4 regions of the Pantoea sp. Ep11b genome follow, and region 3 is predicted to be linked to each of the others. Evidence: predicted binding sites of a transcription regulator. Region 3 holds the regulator's gene; each other region holds the start of a gene.
The links. The regulator LexA, encoded in region 3, represses DNA repair genes until DNA is damaged. The targets are predictions, from matches to a motif close to TNCTGTATGTACATACAGNA.
Positions count from the first base shown of each region.

Region 1: dinG (ATP-dependent DNA helicase DinG) is a predicted target of LexA. The motif match lies at 3,331-3,350, and genes of this name have one in related genera.
Region 2: umuD (translesion error-prone DNA polymerase V autoproteolytic subunit) is a predicted target of LexA. The motif match lies at 1,953-1,972, and genes of this name have one in related genera.
Region 4: AB1748_RS07870 (DNA translocase FtsK 4TM domain-containing protein) is a predicted target of LexA. The motif match lies at 1,850-1,869, and genes of this name have one in related genera.

Region 1 covers NZ_CP160631.1:1,592,090-1,597,934, forward strand. The annotation lists gene AB1748_RS07475 (ABC transporter ATP-binding protein) at 1-383, shown strand, start outside; gene AB1748_RS07480 (ABC transporter permease) at 371-1,102, shown strand; gene AB1748_RS07485 (hypothetical protein) at 1,083-1,190, opposite strand; gene AB1748_RS07490 (MerR family transcriptional regulator) at 1,278-2,012, opposite strand; gene AB1748_RS07495 (XRE family transcriptional regulator) at 2,162-2,725, shown strand; gene AB1748_RS07500 (N-acetyltransferase family protein) at 2,722-3,240, shown strand; gene dinG (ATP-dependent DNA helicase DinG) at 3,379-5,547, shown strand; gene ybiB (DNA-binding protein YbiB) at 5,571-5,845, shown strand, end outside.
Region 2 covers NZ_CP160631.1:2,182,081-2,187,925, forward strand. The annotation lists gene AB1748_RS10365 (manganese catalase family protein) at 1-11, opposite strand, end outside; gene AB1748_RS10370 (biofilm development regulator YmgB/AriR family protein) at 299-556, opposite strand; gene AB1748_RS10375 (hypothetical protein) at 1,087-1,311, shown strand; gene AB1748_RS10380 (hypothetical protein) at 1,405-1,656, opposite strand; gene umuD (translesion error-prone DNA polymerase V autoproteolytic subunit) at 1,994-2,413, shown strand; gene AB1748_RS10390 (LysR family transcriptional regulator) at 2,530-3,456, opposite strand; gene AB1748_RS10395 (4-oxalomesaconate tautomerase) at 3,616-4,704, shown strand; gene AB1748_RS10400 (MFS transporter) at 4,786-5,845, shown strand, end outside.
Region 3 covers NZ_CP160631.1:706,001-711,845, forward strand. The annotation lists gene ubiA (4-hydroxybenzoate octaprenyltransferase) at 1-432, shown strand, start outside; gene plsB (glycerol-3-phosphate 1-O-acyltransferase PlsB) at 545-2,968, opposite strand; gene AB1748_RS03270 (diacylglycerol kinase) at 3,097-3,465, shown strand; gene lexA (transcriptional repressor LexA) at 3,571-4,185, shown strand; gene dinF (MATE family efflux transporter DinF) at 4,286-5,608, shown strand; gene AB1748_RS03285 (CsbD family protein) at 5,769-5,845, shown strand, end outside.
Region 4 covers NZ_CP160631.1:1,671,706-1,677,550, forward strand. The annotation lists gene trxB (thioredoxin-disulfide reductase) at 1-796, opposite strand, end outside; gene lrp (leucine-responsive transcriptional regulator Lrp) at 1,317-1,811, shown strand; gene AB1748_RS07870 (DNA translocase FtsK 4TM domain-containing protein) at 1,930-5,520, shown strand; gene lolA (outer membrane lipoprotein chaperone LolA) at 5,699-5,845, shown strand, end outside.

The DNA.
Region 1 (5,845 bases), 890 kb from region 3:
TGCTGGTGACCCATGATATCGACGAAGCGCTGACGCTGGCTGATCGCCTGGTGCTGATGGATAACGGCGAGATCGTTCAGCAGGGCAGGCCGGTGGAGCTGCTGACGCAGCCCGTAAATGCGTTTGTGCGTGACTTCTTTGGCCGCAGCGAAATCGGGGTGCGGCTGCTGTCGCTGGAGCAGGTTAGCCAGGCCGTGCGTCACGGGGAGTGGCTGGCGGGCGAACCGATTGCGGCCGGGCTGACGCTGCGGGAGGCCCTTTCACAGTTTATCGCCCGGCGAACCGACCAGCTGCCGGTGGTCGACGCGCAGCAGCAACCGCTGGGCGTTCTCCACTTCAGCGATCTGCTGCAACGGCACGGGGCAGCCCCATGCGCAGGTTAAGGGATCCGCTGCTGTGGCTGGTGCTGCTCTATGTCGCGCTGCTGAGCCTGATGCCCTGGAGCGGGCCGCTGTTTCACCGCTGGTTTCCCGATCTGGCGCGGCCGCTCTATCAGCAGGAGAGCTTCTGGCAGCTCACCCTGGCGCATCTGTTTCTGGTGATCGCCGCCAGCCTGCTGGCGATCGTGACTGGCGTCGGCAGCGGCGTACTGGTGACGCGACGGGCAGGGCGCGCCTTCCGGCCGCTGACAGAGACGATTGTGGCCGCCGGACAGACGATTCCGCCGGTGGCGGTGCTGGCGATTGCGGTACCGGTGATGGGCTTTGGCGCGTGGCCTGCGGTGGTGGCACTGCTGCTCTATGGCCTGCTGCCGATTTTACAGGGCACGCTGGCGGGCATTGACAGTGTACCGGAGAGCAGCCGGGAGATCGCAACCGGGGTCGGGATGAGTGCCTGGCAGCGGTTGTGGCAGGTTGAACTGGCGCTGGCTGCGCCGGTGATCATCGCCGGTATACGCACGTCGGTGATCATTAACATCGGAACCGCGGCCATCGCCTCGACGGTGGGGGCCAAAAGTCTCGGCTCACCGGTGATTATCGGGTTAAGCGGGTTTAACACGGCCTACGTGATTCAGGGGGCGCTGCTGGTGGCGCTGCTGGCTATCGTCAGCGATCGTCTGTTTGAACGCCTGCAACGCTGGCTTAGCGTGAATGAACGATAAGGGAGTATCCCACCAGCATCAGACCGCTGGTGCCGCCGACGGCCATGATAAAAAAGAGCGTGGCGAAAAAGGCTTTTTTGACATTCATGGTTAAAACCTGAGCTTGTGAACAGTGAGGCGGGGATAATAGCGCGCGCAAGGCAGCAGGCAAAGCGCCCGGCGTGCGTTTTTGTTATCAGGCAGGTTCGTGCAGACGTACAGCGTAACCCTGTTCCTGCCAGTGTGTCAGCTGTTCCTGCTGGCGTCGGGTCAGTTTTTTACCGGTAAAGACAAACATATTCATGCCAGGAAAGAGTTCAGGACGCGGCACATCCAGCGGTTCAGCCAGCACATCAATCCGCCAGCCGTGCTGGGAGAGACGCCACCCTTCCAGCCAGATACGGGTCCGATCTTCGATACCCCAGCCGATTATCAGCGCATCTTTGCCTGACTTTTTGCGGCTGCCGGTCAGGCAGAAGGCCACATAGTCAATCAGTAACCCATCCAGCAGACTGCACATGGTGCGGGCGGTGTTCTGGTCCAGACTCAGCTTCTGGCGCACCGGCATAAAAACGTGGTCGATCAGCGCATCAATCGGATGTTCGCGGCCAATCGCGGCAATTTTGTTACGAAGTTTAGCGGGCCTGACGTGACGCAGGACGCTGATGAGCTCATCCTGTAATGTCGTCCAGCCATCATGCGCATCCACATCGCCACCTTCCAGCAGTGCCTTGACCTTGCCGACGGGCACGCCGCTTTCAATCCAGCGCATAATCTCTTCAATGCGCTGAACATCTTCTTCATCAAACTGACGATGTCCGCCTTCGGTGCGCTGCGGCTTCAGTAAGCCATAACGACGCTGCCAGGCGCGTAAGGTGACTGGGTTTATGCCACAGCGCTCGGCGACGTCACCGATACTGTATAAGGTCATAAAATCCTCTTTCGATTGGTCTGAGTGCAATTACCATAACGAAGCAATTTAAGTTGTACAATACATTTCGCTATGTACAACTTGACTGATACGGCATTTCCAGGCTACATCTCAAATATGAGAATGTTTCCCACATATGAGAATAACCCATGTCGGAGCTGAATACTGAGCAGCGACTGGCGGTGAGGCTGTCAGAATTACGACTGCAACGCGGCTGGTCATTAGATGAACTTTCTGTCGCCACGGGCATCAGCCGCGCGTCATTATCGCGCATTGAGCGAAGCGAGACCAGCCCCACGGCGGCACTGCTTAACCGGCTGTGTGCGGCTTATGGACTCACGATGTCGCGTCTGCTGAGTGAAGTCGAGGAGGAGTCCACTCTGCTGGTCAGAGCGGAACAGCAGCCGGTGTGGCAGGATGCCGCCAGCGGATTTGTCCGCCGCAATGTTTCACCGCCTGCCCTCTATTTTAGATGCGAACTGGTAGAGGGCAAGTTACGGCCCGGCGCGCGGATCGATTATGACACGCCGCCCGTTCAGGGACTGGAGCAGCATATCTGGCTGCGCGAGGGCGGCCTGACCATCTCGATGGGGCTGCAGCAGTGGACGCTGCAGCCCGGTGACTGCCTGCGGTTTCACCTGACGGGAAAATCCGCCTTTGAGGCGCACCTCACCGACGGGGCTCGTTATCTGCTGGTGGTGGCCAGACCATGATCGATTACACCCGCTTCAGCGCCACGCAGGCGCAGCAGCAGCTCAGTGACCTCAGTGCGCTCCTGCAGGCGTGCGTGGCGGAGGGTGCCAGCGTCGGTTTCACGGATGCCGCTGACCAGCAGGCGATCCGGCACTTCTGGCAGCAGCGCATTCCCGCCCTGGCCGCCGGAGAGAGTCAGCTATTCGTCGCCCGTCAGCAGGAGACCCTCCTGGGGACGGTGATGATAAACCACAGTGCCATGCCGAATGGCTGCCACCGGGCGGAGGTCAGCAAACTGCTGGTGCATCCGCAGGCGCGCCGTCAGGGCATTGCCCGGGCGCTGATGCAGCGTGCCGAACAGCAGGCGCGCGCAGAGGGCAAAACGCTGCTGGTGCTCGACACCCGCAGCGGCGATGTGGCCAGCGATCTCTATCGCTCGCTGGGCTGGCAGGTGGCGGGATCGATTCCGTTTTATGCGGAATCCACCGCGGGCGTGCTGGACGCTACTACCCTGATGTATAAAGTACTGACATAGCACGGCGGGAGCGCGCTGCGGCTCCCTGACTTCCGCTGAAATTTCCGACGGCGCACGAAAAATCCGGCCCGAAAGCTGACGCCGCCAGGATACTGTGTAAAAATACAGGCCATTTTTTCCGGTGTGGTAACGCTAATCATGGCCCTGACAGCCGCAATAAAAAGCCAGATAGCGGAGTGGTATAAAGCGCTTCAGCAGCAGGTGCCTGACTTCATTCCGCGTGCGCCGCAGCGGCAGATGATCGCCGAAGTGGCGAAATGCCTGTCAGGTGACGACGCGCGCCATCTGGCGATTGAAGCGCCGACTGGCGTGGGAAAAACCCTCTCTTACCTGATCCCGGGCATTGCGGCCAGCCGCGCCCAAGAGAAGCGGCTGGTCATCAGCACCGCTAACGTGGCGCTGCAGGATCAGATCTTCACCAAAGATCTGCCGCTGCTGAAAAAAATTATCCCTGACCTGACTTTTACCGCCGCCTTTGGTCGCCGGCGCTACGTCTGTCCGCGCAATCTGGCCGCGCTGGCAGCAGATGATGACCAGCAGGGCGATCTGCTGCTCTGGCTGGACGATGACGCCGTCAGCAGCACCAAAGAGGAGCAGACCCAGTGTGGCCGGCTGCAGAAATCGCTGGATCGCTATCAGTGGGATGGCCTGCGCGACCACAGCGACGAAAACGTCAGCGACAGCCTGTGGCAGCGGCTCTCGACCGACAAAGCGAGCTGCCTCGGTGCCCACTGCCGCTGGTATCGCGAATGCCCGTTTTTCGTGGCGCGGCGCGAGATCGAGCAGGTGGATGTGGTGGTGGCGAACCATGCGCTGGTGATGGCGGCAATGGAAAATGAGTCGGTGCTGCCGCCCGCTAAAAATCTGATGCTGGTGCTGGATGAAGGACATCATCTGCCCGAGGTGGCCCGCGATGCGCTGGAGATAAGCGCCGATATCACCCCCGGCTGGAGCAGCCTGCAGCTCGACCTCTTCGTGAAGCTGGTGGAGAGCATTATGACGCAGATGCGGCCCAAATCCCCGCCGCCGCTGGCCAACCCGGAGCGGCTGAAAGCCCACTGCGACGAGCTGCGCGAACTGATGACGCTTACCGCCCAGGCGCTGAACCCCTTGCTGCCGCCGCATAACCAGCCGGGGGAGTTCCGCTTCGTGCTGGGCGCGCTGCCGCAGGAGCTGCTCGATCTCTGCGCCCGGCTGTTCAAACTCAGCGACGCGCTGCGTGGCCTGAGCGAAGGGCTGATCAATGCGCTGAGCGAGCAGACGGGTAAGGTGGATATGGTGCGGCTGCATCGTAATCTGCTGCAGCTCAACCGTCAGTATGGCTGGTTCGAATCCGTCAGTAAGCTGTGGCGGCTGGCGTCGATGGAGAAAGCCTCCGGTGCGCCGGTGTCGAAATGGATCACCCGCGAACTGCGCGAAGGCCAGGCGCATCTGCTGTTTCACTGCGCCGGTATCCGCGTCAGCGACCAGCTGGAGAAGATGCTGTGGCGCAAAATCGCCCATGTCGTGGTCACATCCGCCACGCTGCGTTCGCTCAACAGTTTTAACCGGTTGCAGGAGATGTCGGGCCTCAGCGAAAAGGCGGGCGACCGTTTTGTGGCGCTGGACTCCCCGTTTAATCACGTAGAGCAGGGCAGGCTGGTGATCCCGCAGATGCGCTATGAGCCGCTGATGAGCCATGAAGCCGAACATATCGCCGAGATGGCCGCCTTCTTCCGCCAGCAGATGGCAGAGAAAAAGCATAAAGGGGTGCTGGTGCTGTTTGCCAGCAACCGGGCGATGCAGCAGTTTGTCGCCTGCCTGACCGATCTGCGGCTCTCGATGCTGGTGCAGGGCGATCAGCCGCGCAGCCGCCTGGTCGAGCTGCACCGTCAGCGCGTCGCCGGGGGAGAAACCAGCATTCTGATTGGCCTGCAGTCCTTTGCGGAAGGGCTGGATCTGAAAGGCGATCTGCTGAGTCAGGTACATATCCATAAAATCGCTTTTCCCCCGGTGGACAGTCCGGTAATTTTGACCGAAGGCGAGTGGCTGAAGAGCCTGAAGCGCTATCCGTTTGAGGTGCAGAGCTTACCCAGCGCCTCATTTACCCTGATCCAGCAGGTCGGACGCCTGATCCGCAGCCATCAATGCTACGGCGAGATCGTGATTTATGATCGCCGGTTGCTGAGCAAACCCTACGGCAGCCGGTTGTTAGCCGCGCTGCCGGTCTTTCCGATTGAGCAGCCGGCAACGCCGGAGCCGGCCGCGATACCGGCCAGTGTGGTGCCAAAAAATACCGTGCGTAAACGACGCCCCACGCGGCGCTGAGCGCACTTAACCGGAAGCGAGAGATGGAACTGAATAAAATTATTAAAGAGGTGGGCCGCGGTAAAAATCATGCCCGCGACATCGACTTTGATACTGCTGTGGCGCTCTATAGCGCGATGCTGGCGGGCGACGTGCCGGACCTGGAGCTGGGCGCTATTTTGATTGCGCTGCGCATTAAAGGCGAAGGCGAAGCGGAGATGCGCGGCTTTTACCAGGCGATGCAGGCGCAGATGATGTCGCTGCGGGCGCCGGAAAACCGGCCGATGCCGATTGTCATTCCCAGCTACAACGGCGCGCG
Region 2 (5,845 bases), 1.5 Mb from region 3:
TGATGAAACATGATTATTTTCCTCGTCTGTGTTTGCAGGGGATGCAGAAAAAGCCTGGACACAGATAACGGATAAATAAAGCGGAACGAGAGCAATTAACCGGGATTGATGGTGAAATAATCGGCAAAAAAGCGTTTAAGCGGAGCGATATATGGCTGACTGGGTGGCCTCAGATCGGTGCTGAGAAGGGGCAGGCGTTGCGCAGGGCAGAAATAAAAAAGCCCCAAAAAATGGGGCCGATTCCGGTCGGGAAATGCATCCATGCTAATTCGCGTTCCCTCATAACAGACACAGGTTATCAGCTGTCGCTGGTCACCGACGCGCGCTGCAGAACATGCTCAAGCGCCTGACGGTAGATATCCTGTTTCATCACATCACGCTCGCTCTCCAGGTGGTTTATCAGGCCCAGCACGAGATCTTTATCGGAGACGTGGGCTTTTGCGCGAGCAAGTTCGGCATGGACGGCAGTAATCACCTGCTGTTCCGTGCTCAGCGCGGTACCAGAGTTCATGAAGTAATCAGAAATCTGAGACTCTGTATTCATCGTTGTTTGCATGGTCAGGCCTCATAAGAAATTGGGGGAGATTGCGGTCCGCTTAGCGGCTGACGCAAAAAAAATTGCATCTGAAGGTGGAAATCCACAACACCTTCAGATGCGGTGCAATGCACCTTTCGTTACAAGTGATTTAATATCACGAGGTAAAGTTATACAAGAATGGCAAACTTGTACAATAAAATTTGACAAAAAGGCACTGGTCGGTGGTGTATTTTAAATGCACCTTTAATTTGATGCTGGCGTTATTGCCACGAAGCCATAAAATACAAGGCGTTAGGTTTTGCTTACGGCAGTGGGGTGGGTTCACAGCCTGACGATGAAAAATGTCTTCCTGCTACAGCAGGGAGCTGAATCGCCCGTCTGAGTGCGGTCATCAGCAAAACCTGTACAGGTTTCAGCGCGGAAAATGTGCAGCGTCACGTCGGGCTGTCGCCATATTGTCCGTCGGAGAAGTGACACAGCATAATTCACTTCACACCGCCGGTTCAGACAGCTAAGGTTGACCCCTTATCCATTACAAGGAAATGATCATGGTCCACGACTATTTCGCGATCCCCGCTGCGGGTATCACCCAGGAACAACATAAACGCGCGGTCGCTGTCGCGGCGGCGCTCTCTGTCGCAAAAGAGTCCGTCAGCGCCTCGACCTCCGCAACCGGTTCGAAGGCCTCCTGGGATCTGCAGGCTGTGGCGAATGAAATAGCGAATCTGGCTGATGCGATTCAGGATGCGCTGGAAAGCGACAGCGGGGTATAAAGCCGGAGGTGCACCAGAGAGGGTGGCCGCCAGCCGGAGCAGCGTTCAGCCGCGTCGATAAAATCCGGCAGGCGGGCGCTGCCGGAAGGGCATTTATTCCATGCCGGGAGGCTCATACTTAATATACTGCCGCAGGGCATCATGGATGGCCTGATTATTCCCTTCCTCCAGCCCGCGCTCAGCATATTCCTTTGCCAGTGCCGCCAGCACATCGTCAAATTTCCCTTTGTAGTTGAGATTATTCAGCGCGATTTGCTGGCCCAGTATCGCTTTTAATACCGTGGTCTCCACCGTTAACTGCGCTACCGTCTCTTCCAGCTTTCTGATGCGATCGTCGTCTGCCATAACTCCTCCATGCCTGAAAAAAAGCAGAATAACCCGCTCACCGGTCATATTCAAACGCCAGACCGGACCAGACAGCGGATGTCAGATTTTCCTTAAGTCAGAATAATTCACGGCGTAATTTATAAGTGGCATTACTGTAAGCCGATGACGGAAATATTTCACTGCTGCGCTGAAAGTAACCCGTTTTTGTTTACTATCCCGGCAATGAAAAAAGGGCGATAAAAAAAAGTGCTGGGCCATCAGACGTTTTACTTAAAAAAGGGCCATATCACTTGATTAAAAGGGGGAATAGCTATTACTGTAATTATATACAGTAATCTGAAAAAGGAGTGAAATTGTGGAATTCATTAAACCTGCGGACATTCGCGCTATCCTGCCTTTGCCGCTCTATATCGAACGTGTCCCCTGTGGCTTTCCTTCTCCGGCACAGGATTATGTTGAACAGCGCATCGATCTGAATGCGCTGATGGTTCAGCATCCCAGCGCCACCTATTTTGTCCGCGTCAGCGGCGAGTCGATGATTGAGGCGGGCATTAACGATGGCGATATGCTGGTGGTCGACAGTTCCCTTACTGCCGCCCACGGCGATATTGTGGTCGCCGCCGTCGACGGAGAGTTCACCGTTAAGCGTCTTCAGCTTCACCCCTGCCTGCAACTGATGCCCATGAATACCAAATTCAAACCGATCGCTATCCGCACTGAAGATGTGCTGGAGGTGTTTGGTGTCGTCACCTTTGTGATTAAAGCGACGCATTAACACAGTGCGTATGGCTTAACTGAAAGCTGCTGACCTGCCGATGAGCATGACATTAACACAGGCTCACCGGCAGGGCTGTCTGTCCGACAGCGGGTCAGGGGGCGTACATAACCGGATCAGGTCGTGAACTGACCAATCCATGGACTGCTGGCTTCCTGCGACCAGAGCTGCAGCAACTGCTCTCTGAATTTCTCAGCGGCCGGACTGAGGGCGGTTTCCCGCCGCTGCACCAGCCCCAGCGTGCGCCGGATAACTGGCTCAACCAGTGGACGGCTGACCAGAATGTGATGCTCATTCACGGGCATCGCCAGATTCGGCACCACCGCCACACCCAGGCCTGCTTCCACCATGCCCAGTGAGGTGGAGAGATGTCTGACCTCATAAAACCAGTCTGGCTTAAACGCGACACTCTCCAGCGCCTCATCGATCAGGGACCGGTTTCCGCTGGATCGCCGCACCCCAATCAGCCTTAAACCTGCCAGATCATCCCACATGACCAGCGGTTTCTGCGCCAGCGGATGATCGCGACGACAGGCCAGAACAAAGGGTTCATTTACGAGAGGAGTAAAATCGATATTGGGATGTGTGATGTTAATCATATTTATGCCGAAATCTGCATCGCCATTTAGCACCGCTTCGAGACAGTCGCTGGCGCTGTGCTCAAGGATCCGGATACGAATGTGGGGATAGCGATTGTTATAATCTTTGATCGCAGCGGGCAGAAAGTAAAATGCGGCCGTAGGCAGACAGGAGAGGGTAACCAGACCGCGCTGGTGGGTTGCCATTTCGCGGATATTCAGAATAGAACTTTCATATAAGTCGATTAAATTCTTTGCTTTAGGCAAAAACTCCCGGCCAACAGCGGTCAGTTTTATATTTCGTGTCGATCGCTCAAATAATATTATCCCGAGACTTTCTTCGAGTTTTTTTATTCTGCGTGTTAATGCAGGTTGTGAAATGTGAAGAAAATTAGATGCGCGTGTAAAACATCCGATTTCTGCAACCTTAACAAATGCCTGAATGCCCTGAAGTTCGTGCTGCATTAATGCCGAAATCCTGTGGTGATTATGATGCAATTACCCTAACGCACCCTTTATTAATACGCAAAGCGTATTAATGCTGTGAATTTTGACATTAGCGTTAATAACCGCGCTATGGAATCTTGTTGCGGCTGTCATCATCATAAGAAATGAGAAAACAACATGCTGAAAATTCCTTGCGTATTAATGCGTGGCGGTACCTCAAAAGGCCCCGTTATTCTGGCCAGCGACCTGCCGGTTAATACTGCGGCGCGCGATGCGGTGCTACTGGGGCTGATGGGCGCAGGTCATGAACTTGAAATTGATGGGATTGGTGGGGGAAGCCCGCAGACCAGCAAAGTTGCCATCGTCAGCCCGTCGACCAGCCCGGACGCCGATGTCGACTATCTGTTCGTCCAGGTCATGGTCAACGAGCGACGCGTGGATACCACCCCTAACTGCGGCAACATGCTCTGTGCAGTGGGACCTTTCGCTATTGAAAAGGGGCTCGTCCGCGCAACCGGGCCTGTCACCATGGTGCGTATTCGTAACCTCAACACCGGCACACTGGTTGACGCAGAAGTGCAGACGCCGGAGGGGGTTGTGCGTTATGAAGGCGACACGCACATCGATGGTGTGCCGGGCACCGCGGCTCCGCTGGCGCTGACATTCCTGAATTCAGCTGGCTGTAAAACCGGTCAGCTGCTGCCAACCGGCAACGTCATCGATCGTATCGATGGCACAGAGGTAACCTGCATTGATATGGCGATGCCGATGGTGCTTATCGATGCGGCACAGCTGGGAAAATCGGGTGATGAAAGACCGGCTGAACTGGAGGCTGACCGCGCATTTATGACGCGTCTGGAGCATCTCCGCCGTCAGGCTGGCAGGGCGATGGGATTGGGTGATGTTTCAGATAAAGTGATCCCTAAACCCGTGCTGCTGAGCAGACCCCGCGCTGGCGGCACGATTAATGTTCGTTACTTTATGCCGCACGCCTGCCACCGATCGCTGGCAATTACCGGTTCCATTGGTATTGCGACGGCCACCCGAATTAAAGGCTCAGTGGCGTGGAAAATTATTTCAGGCCAGCCTGAAATCGCCTCTGCCCCTGTGATTAATATCGAGCATCCCGGCGGGAAAATTTCCGTTTCTCTCACCAACGACAGCAATGAAATTGAAAAGACACGGGCCGCCGTTATCAGGACCTGCCGGAAACTTTTTGAAGGCGAGGTTTGTGTGCCGGACGTGGTCATCTCCGAAGCTGTTTAATTCTGTCACGCGATTAAAAGAAAAAGGCTTAGCTCATGCGGGCTGCAACTCTCTGGACCCTGAAATAATATCGAGGACGTTATGACTAAAACGAAAAACAAGGAAAACAACGCTGCGAGCGAGGTTAACGCTGGGGCGTATATTCGTATTATTCTGGCACTGGCTTTATCCGGACTGGCTGAACTGGCCTCTCTTTTCTTTATTCAGCCACTGCTTCCGGTGCTGGCTATTGAATATGAGGTGCCTGTCAGCCAGGTCAGTATTATTCTCTCCGCCGAAACGGCAATGCTGGCAATAGGGCTGCTATTCACCGGCACGTTATCCGATCACTATGGCAGAAAGCGATTAATTATCGTGTCGCTGCTGCTGGGCGGCGTACTGACGATCCTTTGCCCGCTGGCGAATTCCTGGGCGCTGTTAGTAACTCTGCGGGCCGTAATCGGTCTTTCACTCAGCGGTATTGCAGCGGCGGCAACCGCCTATATCAGTGAAGAAGTAGCCCCTGTTGTGGCGGGGATTGTTACCGGCTATTTTGTTTTTGGTAATTCGATGGGCGGCATGTCAGGACGTATCATTGCCAGCCAGTTAATTGACTATGTTTCCATCAATACCATCTTCTATGGATTTGCCGTCAGCCTGATCCTTGTGGCGATTCTGGTCAAATTCCTGCTGCCCGCCTCCAGAAACTTTAAACCGACGGAAAACCTGAACGTGCTGTGTGTGGTTAAGGGCGCGGCCGCGCATTTTAAAAACAGACATCTCTCCCTGGTATTTGTTATCAGCTTCATCATATTTGGCGTGTTTACGTCGCTTTATAACTATCTGGCTTTCTTTCTTAAAGGCGAACCTTTTAATATCTCTCATGCCAACGCAGGGCTGATTTCATTCAGTTTTGCCCTGAGTTTCTTTACCGCGCCTCAGGCAGGTCGGCTGGCCGAGAAATATGGCAGTATGAACGTGCTCAGAACACTTTTCGCTATTATGGCGCTGGGAATGCTGCTGACACTGGTTAATCAGGTGGTGATATTTATTGTCGGTGCCGTGATTTTCACTGCCTGTTTCTTTGGCTGTCACGCCATTGGTCTGCGCTGGGTCAGTAAAAATGCCACCCATGCACGCGGTCAGGCGGTCGCGCTCTATC
Region 3 (5,845 bases):
TGGGCAATTCCCATGGCGTGGTCAGCAGTTAGTGAGTCCTTACCTCTCGTCTGCTGGCTGGTGTTTATCGCCAATATCTGCTGGACGGTCGCCTATGATACGCAGTATGCGATGGTGGACAGGGATGACGATCTGAAGATTGGCGTGAAGTCGACCGCGATTCTGTTTGGCCGTTTTGACAAGCTGATCATCGGTCTGCTGCAGCTGGCGACCCTGGTGCTGATGGCGCTGGTGGGGATGATGCTGCATCTGAATGGTGCCTTCTACTGGACGCTGCTGCTGGCGGCGGCGCTGTTTGTTTATCAGCAGAAGCTGATCGCCGGGCGCGAACGGCAGCCCTGTTTTCAGGCGTTCCTGAATAATAACTATGTCGGGATGGTGCTGTTCCTTGGCGTGCTGATGAATACGCCGCCGTTCAGCCAGCTATTCTGACAGCGTTCCGGGTATAAAAGGCCGGTTCATTGCTGCCGTGCGCCTTCCGGGCTGAATTTCAGGCATAAAAAAGGCGACCTCATGAGGTCGCCTTTTTATCTGCAGGCAGATGTCAGTCGTGCGCCACGGCGGTTTCAATCGTCAGGCGAACGTCATTGGTCACCAGGTCTGCCAGAATGTGCCAGGTGGCCTGGGTCTGCGCGACATCGGCATCGCCGCGATCACTGATATACCCTTCGTCGCGCAGCGTCAGTACCAGCGAGGTGAAGACGGCTTTGTCGAAGAACTCCGGTGCGTTGATGCCGTGCAGTACCGACAGTCGCTGTGCCAGCGTCCGGCTCTCTTTTTCCAGCGTGCCACGGTTAATCGTTGGCTTGGCACTGAGAATGGAGAAGGTAATAGCGTAACGCTGCAGCGTTTCACGCACCCCGGCGGCCAGCAGTTGCAGCGTGCGGTAGCGCGCCGCAGTGAAGCGCAGCTCACCGGCTTCGCGCGTGATCAGGCCCTGACGCGCCAGCTCCTGACACAGGTCAGCCAGCAGTTGCGGCAGTTCATCGGTCTGCCAGCGCAGGAACAGCTCACTCTTCAGCATCGGGTAGATCAGGCTCACCTGACGCAGCAGTTCGGCTTCGCTCAGCGTCTGATGCTGCTGAACAATGGCGGCAATCAGCGACGGCATCACCAGCATGTGATGAATGTTGTTGCGATAGTAGGTCATCAGCACCGCCTGCTCGCGCGGCAGAATGATGATGTCACCGATACTGTCCTTTTCACTCTCAAACTTGTTCATGCCCATGGCGTGATCCAGCAGTGCTTCCGCTGAGAGATCGGGCACCGTCGCGTTGGGTGAGTAAGGCACATTGCGCAGAAGCTGGGTGTAGCACGCCAGCTGCTCAATCAGCTGTTCGCGCGTTAGTGAGCGCTGACGTGACGCCAGCAGGGCGGTGACACAGAGGTTCATGGCATTGGCTGCGCCCGCTTCATTGATCCGCACCATCAGGCTGGCAGCGATATCGTTGACGGTCGGCGTTAACCAGCTCGGACGCTGCGGCTCGATCGGATCGATGTCGTCGCGCCATTCCGGCACGCGCTTGTTGAGATAGTTAACCAGCGGCATCGGCTCGCCAAAGTTAACGTAGCCCTGGCCGAGATTACGCAGCTTGCGTAAGCCCCGTACCATCTGCATGAAGCCCTCTTTCTCTTTCGCCGCGCCGCGCAGCTCTTTGGCGTAAGTCCCCACTTCCATCACATGCTCATAGCCGATGTAGATCGGCACCAGCGTAATCGGGCGATTTCCGCCGCGCAGCATCGCCTGTAGCGTCATTGCCAGGGTGCCGGTTTTCGGGTCCAGCAGGCGACCGGTGCGTGAACGGCCCCCTTCGACAAAGTACTCAACCGAATAGCCACGGGTAAACAGCTCGCCGAGGTATTCGCGGAACACCGTGGCATAGAGCTTATTACCCTTAAAGGTACGACGGATAAAGAACGCGCCCAGACGACGGAAAATCGGGCCAGCCGGCCAGAAGTTGAGGTTGATACCGGCTGCGATATGCGGCGGCACCAGACCCTGATGGTAGAGCACATAGGAGAGCAGCAGATAATCCATGTGGCTGCGATGACAGGGCACATAGACGATCTCATGGCCATCCTGCGCCAGCTGACGCACTTTTTCGCCGCCGTTGACGTTGATGCCCTGATAGAGACGGCTCCAGAGCCAGCCCATGACACGGTCAGTGACACGAATTGCTTCATAGGAGAAGTTGGCCGCAATCTCTTCCATCATCTCGATGGCATTCTGCTGCGCTTTCTCGTGGGAGATCTTTTTGCTGCGTGCTTCATCTTCTACCGCTTTTTCAATCGCTTTGGATTGCAGCAGACGATTAAAGAGATCCTGACGCGCCGGTAAACGCGGGCCAATCGCGGCCAGCCGCTGACGGGCAAAATGAATACGGGCCACGCGGGCCAGCTTCTGGGCGATCGACTTGTCCGTTCCGTGTTCGGTTGCCATACGGCGCAGCGAAACGGTCGGCGAGAAGCGGACAAAACTGTCGCGTCCGTGCCAGATGACGGCAAAGAATTTCTGTACCCCGTTCAGGACCCGCAGATGGGGCGTTGGCTCGCCCTGAACTTCACGTCCCGGCGCGCGGCCAAACATCACGGTGACTGGCAGCATCTGAATATCCAGCGTGGGATTGTTTCGATGCAGATCGAGGTAGTCGTGAAAGATTTTCACGGATTCGACGCTGGGCACAAAATAGGGGAAAACGCGCGGACCATCGTGAATAAAGACGTGACGCGGCAGCAGCGCGCCGTCAATCTCCAGCGGAGAGAGCGGATCGGGCAGATGATGCCGCAGACACTGGGCGCGCAAAGTCAGTAAGTCGGCCTTCGAATCGTAAGGCAAAACATACATAATAGGCCGGGTCGGATCCAGACCATGTTCTGACACGGGATCGGCCGGAATGGCCTTACTTTTTACCAAAAACGACAGTGGTAAGTTAAGCAGTTTGTAATAGAGTTTACGCCAACCTGACATAGACAACATGAAGCCTCTTGTTAGCAAAGCGCCGCAAGCATACCAGAAAGTGCAGCGAAGATCTGTGGTGGTGCGAATTGCACGCAGCCCAGACATTGACGTCAATACGATGAAAGGGTTCCCCCATCATGGCAAATAACGCCACCGGACTTATCAGAATAGTTAAAGCCGCAGGTTACTCATGGCAGGGGCTGCGTGCCGCCTGGCAGCATGAAGCGGCATTTCGCCAGGAGGCGCTGGCCGCGCTGGTTGCCATTATTATCGCCTGCTGGCTGGATGTGGATGTAGTCTCACGTATCCTCATGATTGGGTCCGTGGTGCTGGTGGTCATTGTCGAAATCCTTAACAGTGCCATTGAAGCGGTAGTCGATCGCATCGGTCAGGAGCATCATCCGCTGGCTGGTCGGGCAAAAGATATGGGATCGGCCGCGGTGCTGATCAGCATTCTACTGGCTCTGTTTGTCTGGATCGCGCTGCTCTGGACACATTTGCGATAAGCGTTCCATATCGCGTCGGAAGCCGCGTTTTGCGGGACAATCGGTTTCCATTTCACCAATACCTGTATATACTCACAGCGACTGTATAAACAACCAGGGGGCGGGATGAAAGCATTAACCAGCAGGCAGCAGCAGGTCTATGACCTGATTCGCGACCATATTACTTCAACGGGCATGCCGCCTACGCGTGCCGAGATTGCCGCGCAGCTGGGATTCCGTTCGCCGAATGCGGCAGAAGAGCATCTGAAAGCGCTGGCGCGTAAAGGCGTCATCGAGATCGTGTCCGGTGCTTCGCGCGGCATCCGTCTGTTGATGGAAGAAGAAGCCTCAGAAGGCTTACCGCTGATTGGCCGGGTTGCTGCCGGTGAACCGATCATGGCGCAGGAACATATCGAAACCCACTACAAGGTGGATCCGGGCCTGTTTAAGCCGTCGGCTGACTTCCTGCTGCGCGTCAGCGGAATGTCGATGAAAGATATCGGGATTATGGATGGCGATCTGCTCGCGGTGCATAAGACCCAGGATGTGCGTAATGGTCAGGTCGTCGTGGCGCGCATCGATGATGAAGTCACGGTGAAGCGCTGGAAAAAGCAGGGCGCTATCGTGCATCTGCTGCCTGAAAACAGTGAATTTGACCCGATCGTGGTTGATACCCGTGCGCAGTCGCTGACTATTGAAGGTCTGGCCGTGGGCGTGGTTCGCAACGGCGAATGGCTCTGATTTTTCTGCCCGCGTGCATTCGCCCGCTCTGATGCTATTCTGTCTGCCCTAATTTTGTCGCTGCCCTGTCTGCGCAGCGACACTGAGCACGGAACGGCGAATGCGCTTTATCACGGCAACCGATAAAAATCTCTGGCGGCTTGCGCTGCCGATGATCCTTTCAAATATCACCGTGCCCCTGCTGGGCGTGGTCGATACCGCAGTTATTGGTCATCTCGACAGCCCTGTCTATCTTGGCGGGGTCGCGGTCGGGACCACCGTCACCAGTTTCCTCTTTATGCTGCTGCTTTTTTTGCGGATGAGTACCACCGGTCTCACGGCGCAGGCGCTGGGTGCGGGCGACAAAACGGCGCTGGCGCGGGCGCTGGTCCAGCCGCTGATCATTGCGCTGCTGGCCGGTGTGCTGTTTATCGTCTTACGCTATCCGATTATTCAGCTGGCAACGCAGCTGATCGGTGGCAGTCCCGAGGTCCTGGCGCAGGCTGCGCGGTTTATCCAAATCCGCTGGCTCAGCGCACCTGCCACGCTGGCAAATCTGGTGATCCTGGGCTGGCTGCTGGGCGTACAGTATGCGCGTGCGCCGGTGATCCTGCTGGTGGTGGGAAATCTGGTGAATATCGTGCTCGATCTCTGGCTGGTCATGGGTCTGCACTGGGGTGTCGCGGGGGCGGCCACCGCCACGGCGCTGGCTGAGTACATCACGCTGGGCGTTGGCAGCATCATGGTCTGGCGGGTGCTGAAACTGCACGGCATCACGCCAGCCCTGCTGAAACAGAGCTGGCGCGGTGACAGTGCCCGGCTGCTGCGCCTCAACCGGGATATCATGCTACGATCCCTGATGCTGCAGCTCTGTTTCGCCTCGCTGACCGTACTGGGCGCACGGCTCGGCCCCGATGTGGTCGCTGTTAACGCCGTCTTACTGATGTTCATTACCTTCACCGCCTACGCACTCGATGGCTTCGCCTATGCGGTAGAGGCATTTGCGGGAGAGGCGCATGGCGCTAAAGATGGCCGTAAACTGCTGCGTGTCTGGCACTCCGCCTGTCGTCAGGCGGTGGCCGTCGCGCTGTTCTTCTCGCTGGTCTATGCGATCGCCGGTCCGCAGATCGTGACGCTGTTGACCTCGCTGACGTCGCTGCAACAGACCGCCGATCGCTACCTGGTCTGGCAGGTCATCATGCCGCTGGCGGGCGTCTGGTGTTACCTGCTGGATGGCATGTTTATCGGTGCCACACGCGGTCGCGAGATGCGTAACAGCATGGTAATGGCCGCCGCAGGCTACTTCCTGACGCTGCTGAGCGTTCCGCTGCTGGGTAATCATGGACTGTGGCTGGCGGTAACCGTTTTTCTGGCGCTGCGTGGCCTGACGCTCTGGCTCATCTGGCGCAGGCACTGGCGTCAGAACAGCTGGTTTGAAGCCTGATTCAGCCAGGCTGGCAGAAGGGTACAGATTATTCTGTATTATTCTTCATTCTTGAATATGGCGACTACAATTAACTCTATACGGCGCTGTTAAGCAGCGATTTGTATCGAAGTTATGGCGAGTAGCCAGATAATTAAACCCCGAGGATTGGAGGTCTGCCATGAATAAAGACGAAGCGAGCGGCAACTGGAAGCAGTTCAAAGGCAAGATGAAAGAGAAATGGGGCAAGCTGACCGA
Region 4 (5,845 bases), 970 kb from region 3:
CTTTGATGTAACCGTTCTCCAGCGCCAGCTGGCCCTCAAAGATGGCCGTGTTCGGGCTGTGTCCGATAGCGACAAAGAGACCAGCTACTTCCAGTGCTTCCGTCTCATCGCTGTTCTGGGTAGAACGCAGCGTCAGGCCGGTTACACCCATCTGATCGCCGGTTACCTCTTCCAGCGTGCGATGGGTGTGCAGCACGATATTGCCGTTACGCACTTTTTCCATCAGACGGTCGATCAGGATCTTCTCGGCGCGGAAGCTGTCGCGACGGTGAATCAGATGCACTTCAGCGGCGATGTTCGCCAGATAAAGGGCCTCTTCAACCGCCGTGTTACCCCCACCGATGACCGCCACTTTCTGATTGCGGTAGAAGAAACCGTCACAGGTTGCACAGGCGGAGACGCCTTTGCCTTTGAACGCCTCTTCAGAAGGCAGGCCCAGATAGCGCGCTGACGCACCGGTCGCGATGATCAGGGCATCTGCGGTGTACTCGCCGCTGTCGCCCGTCAGGCGGAACGGACGGTTCTGCAGATCCACGGTGTGGATATGATCAAAAATGATCTCAGTATTAAATTTTTCGGCATGCTCGTGCATACGCTCCATCAGCGATGGACCTGTCAGATCGTGCGGGTCGCCCGGCCAGTTTTCCACCTCAGTGGTGGTGGTCAGCTGTCCGCCTTTCTCCAGACCCGTGATCAAGACCGGATTCAGGTTGGCGCGTGCAGCATAAACGGCTGCGGTATAACCCGCTGGGCCGGAGCCCAGAATGAGTAACTTACTGTGTTTGGCCGTACTCATGCGTTCCTCAGTTTCATTCGGCTGACATAGCCTGCGATTGTAGGGAATATCCGGCGGCAATGACAAGGCTTAGCCAATTTTGTTAACGATAGCTGCAAACGGCGTAGACGATGAGTGACCTTTTTGCCTGGCCAATGCGCCAATAGGGGGCAAAACTCGGGTTAAAGCGGTGCAGGAGTGGAAAAATACTCATTTAAAAACAGATACCCAGCGGTCTGTCTGGCATCTTGTCCTGAATTTGGTGATTTTACTTTGACAATCGCCTGCGCATTTGCGAAAACATTATCAGAAGTGAATAACATTTATCGGCACAAAACAGGTTTTCCTCGCCTGTTTTGCACGTAACGCCGGATAAAAGCAGCCTGATATGGATAATGACGCATGATGTGGACAGACAACATGCGTCATATCGATAGGTCTCACCACACAGGTTCTGTTAGCTCACTTCAGAAATGCCCCGAACAATGAGCGTTTTCAGGGCGTGGCAGGTAAAGGGAAGGAATTAAGAGAGACAATAATAATGGTAGACAATAAGAAACGCCCCGGGAAAGACCTCGACAGAATTGACAGGAACATTCTGAACGAACTTCAGAAAGATGGTCGCATTTCAAACGTAGAGCTTTCCAAACGCGTAGGCTTATCGCCTACGCCATGCCTTGAGCGCGTGCGCCGCCTCGAACGTCAGGGATTTATTCTTGGCTATACTGCGCAGCTGAACCCGCACTATCTGGATGCCTCTCTGCTGGTATTCGTTGAGATTACTCTGAATCGTGGCGCGCCGGATGTGTTTGAACAATTTAACGCCGCGGTGCAAAAACTTGAGGAAACTCAAGAGTGTCACCTCGTTTCTGGTGATTTCGACTACCTGCTGAAAACGCGCGTACCTGATATGTCTGCCTATCGTAAGCTGCTGGGTGAAACCCTGCTGCGCCTGCCGGGCGTAAACGACACGCGAACCTATGTGGTGATGGAAGAGGTCAAACAGAGCAATCGGCTGGTGATCAAAACCCGCTGATGCGGCGCAGGTGCAAAACCTGCGAGATTTCGGTACACTCCTGTGAATTCATACAGGATCAGCGTCGGGCTTGCCCGACGCTGTTGCTTCTTACTTTACAGGCACCTGGAGAGTCCTCTTGAGCCAGGAATATACAGAAGATAAAGACGTTTCGTTACAGTCGCTGAGCAGTGGACGCCGTCTGCTGGAAGCGATGCTCATTCTGGTGGCGCTGTTTGCCATCTACCTGATGGTTTCTCTGGTCAGTTTTAATCCTTCCGACCCGAGCTGGTCGCAGACGGCCTGGCATGAACCCATTCACAATCTCGGCGGCAGCCCCGGTGCCTGGCTGGCCGACACCTTACTCTTCATCTTTGGTGTGATGGCGTATGCCATTCCGCCCGTTATCCTGGGGCTGTGCTGGATTGCTTTCCGGCAGCGCGATAACCAGGACTATTTCGACTACTTTGCGGTCGGACTTCGCTTAATTGGCGTGCTTGCGCTGGTGGTGACAACCTGTGGTATGGCGGCGCTGAATGCCGATGATATCTGGTACTTCGCCTCCGGCGGCGTGATTGGCAGTCTGGTCAGTAATGCCATCGCCCCGTGGTTCAGCCCGGCGGGCGGCACGCTGATGCTGCTCTGCGTCTGGGCGGCGGGCATCACGCTCTATACCGGCTGGTCATGGCTTACCATTGCCGAGCGGATTGGTGGCGTGGTGATGGGCGTACTGACGTTTGCCAGTAACCGCTCACGTCACGATGAGCCGTGGCAGGAAGAGGATGACGAGCGCGATACGCGTGAATATGCCGATCTGCCTGAGATGAGCGGGGCGGATCAGGACGACGATGTCCTGCTCTCTGCGCCGCGCGCGGCGTCACAGCCCGATCCGCTGCTGGCGAAAGCCGCCGCAGCAACCAGCGCCGCCGTCGCAGCGACCACCGAAGCGGCTGGCGTCGCACCTGCCGTCGCCGCTCCGGCTGCTGCGGGCACACCTGCGCCTGCGGCTGTGGATACCGCGCCAGCGCCGGTTGCGGCAACCACACCAGCCCCGGTTGCCCCTGCTGCCGCTATTCCTGCCTCGCAGCCTGTGACTGCCGCCGGGCAGAGTGCGCCTGCGTCTTACAGTGCTCCAGCGGCTGCACCGAGCGCACCCGAACCTTACACTGCGCCAGTGGCTGCGGAAGCACCCGAACCTTACCGCGCGCCGTCAGCAGCGCAGACTGCATCTGCTCCGGCAACCTCTCCGCCGCTTTATCATTTCGAAATGCCGGACGAGGCACCCGCCGCGCCAGCGTTCAGTGCTTATGACGATGATGAGCCCCGGATGGGCAACTGGCGGGATGCGACTGCGGTCCCTGCCGCCGCGACCGCAACAGCGGCCGCAGCCGCATCGGCCACACGAACTGCGCCTGTGTTTGACTTAGCCCCTGAAACCCCGGTTAATCCGCAGGTTAAACAGGGCATCGGTCCAGCATTACCACGCCCTAACCCGGTCAAACTGCCTACCCGCCGCGAACTGGCTTCGTACGGTATCAAGCTGCCGTCTCAGCGCATGGCAGAAGAGAAAGCCCGGGCGGAAGAGCGTGAATCAGCACCGGCAGAGAGTCAGACTTCGGTTGCTGAGGCTGAAGAGGCGCAGCAGCAGGCTGAACTGCGCCAGGCCTTCCAGTCTGAACAGCAGCAGCGTTACGGCACCAGCTGGCAGCAGGATGAGGAAGAGGAGCAGGATGCACAGCAGCAGGATGCGCTGGCGCGTCAGTTTGCTGAGCAGCAACAGCAGCGCTATCAGCCTGACGTGAAGAAAGAGCCGGTACTCAATATCGATACCGCCTCTGCGTTTGATTTTTCACCGATGAAAGATCTGGTGGATGATGGCCCGACCGAACCGCTGTTTACTATCGCGGCGACACCGGAACCGGAAGCGCCAGCGGTTTCACATGAGCCCTGGCAGCAGGTGAGCGAGGTTGCAGAACCTCAGGCTGCGGCTCAGGTGCCTGCGCCGACCCATTTAGCCCCTGCGGAGCCCGTTTACCGTGCCCCGGCTGAACCCGCTTACAGTGCCCCGGCTGAACCCGCTTACCGGGCACCGGTCGCGCCCGCTGCAGCTGACTATACGACGCCTGCGTCTTCGTCTGCGTATGGTGCACCTGCCGCGCCTGAACCTGTTGAAGAAGCGAAGCCGTCACTGCATGACAGCCTGATTCACCCGTTCCTGATGCGTCATGAACAGCCGCTGGAGAAACCCTCTACACCACTGCCTTCGCTGGATCTGCTGACCGCGCCTCCGGCAGAGGAAGAGCCGGTGGATATGTTCTCGCTGGAGCAGACTGCCCGTCTGGTCGAAGCGCGACTGGGCGATTATCGCGTGAAGGCGGAAGTCGTCGGTATCTCGCCCGGCCCGGTCATCACCCGGTTCGAGCTGGATCTGGCACCCGGTGTGAAAGCCGCGCGTATCTCCAATCTGTCGCGTGACCTGGCGCGTTCACTCTCCACCGTCGCCGTGCGCGTGGTAGAGGTGATCCCCGGAAAACCTTATGTGGGTCTGGAACTGCCGAACAAACATCGTCAGACCGTCTACCTGCGTGAAGTGCTGGACTGCCCTAAATTCCGCGATAACCCGTCACCGCTCTCTGTGGTGCTGGGTAAAGATATTGCCGGGCAGCCGGTCGTCGCCGATCTGGCCAAAATGCCGCACCTGCTCGTCGCCGGTACTACTGGTTCCGGTAAGTCTGTCGGCGTCAACGCTATGATTATCAGCATGCTCTACAAGGCCACGCCTGAAGAAGTGCGCTTCATCATGATCGACCCGAAAATGCTGGAGCTGTCGGTCTATGAAGGCATTCCGCATCTGCTGACCGAAGTCGTCACGGACATGAAGGATGCGGCCAATGCGCTGCGCTGGAGTGTGGGTGAGATGGAGCGTCGTTATAAGCTGATGTCAGCCCTGGGCGTGCGTAATCTGGCGGGCTACAACGAAAAAGTAGAGCAGGCAGAGGCGATGGGTCGTCCGATTCCCGATCCGTTCTGGAAGCCGGGCGACAGCATGGATATGACGCCGCCGGTGCTGGAAAAACTGCCTTACATCGTGGTGATGGTCGATGAGTTTGCTGACCTGATCATGGCCGTGGGCAAAAAGGTTGAAGAGCTGATTGCGCGTCTGGCACAGAAAGCCCGAGCCGCCGGTATCCACCTTGTGCTGGCGACCCAGCGTCCTTCGGTGGATGTGATTACCGGGTTGATCAAAGCGAACATCCCGACGCGTATCGCCTTTACCGTCTCCAGCAAAATTGACTCCCGTACCATTCTCGATCAGGGCGGTGCCGAATCTCTGCTGGGCATGGGTGACATGCTCTATATGCCGCCGAACTCCTCCCTGCCGATTCGCGTTCACGGTGCATTTGTGCGTGACCAGGAAGTGCATGCCGTGGTGCAGGACTGGAAAGCCCGTGGCCGACCACAATATATCGACAGCATTACCGCAGGCGAAGAGAGCGAAAGCGCGGGGGGGATGGACAGTGATGAAGAGCTGGATCCGCTGTTTGATCAGGCCGTCAGCTTTGTGATCGATAAACGCCGGGCGTCGATTTCAGGCGTTCAGCGTCAGTTCCGCATCGGTTACAACCGCGCGGCGCGTATCATTGAGCAGATGGAAGCGCAGGGTATCGTCTCTGCACCTGGCCACAACGGCAACCGTGAAGTGCTGTCGCCTCCGCCGCACGATATGTAGCAAGCGATATATTTTGAAACATGATTCAATGAGCCAGTTTCGACTGGCTCATTGTTTTCAGGGGGCTAACCCCCATATTTTAATCAGCTTTCGGTTTTTTCCTCTGTTCTGATGGCGGAACGGCGACCAGGCTTAATGCAGTAATCGATGGGAACGTTTAAATAAGGAATTGCAGCAGATGAAACTACGCGTAATCGCTCTGGGCCTGTTGGCCACCTTTTCTTCAGCCAGCGTTCTGGCTGATGCTTCCAGTGACCTGCAACAGCGTCTTAACAAGGTCAGCAGCTTCCATGCCAGCTTCACGCAAAAAGTGACCGACAGCAGC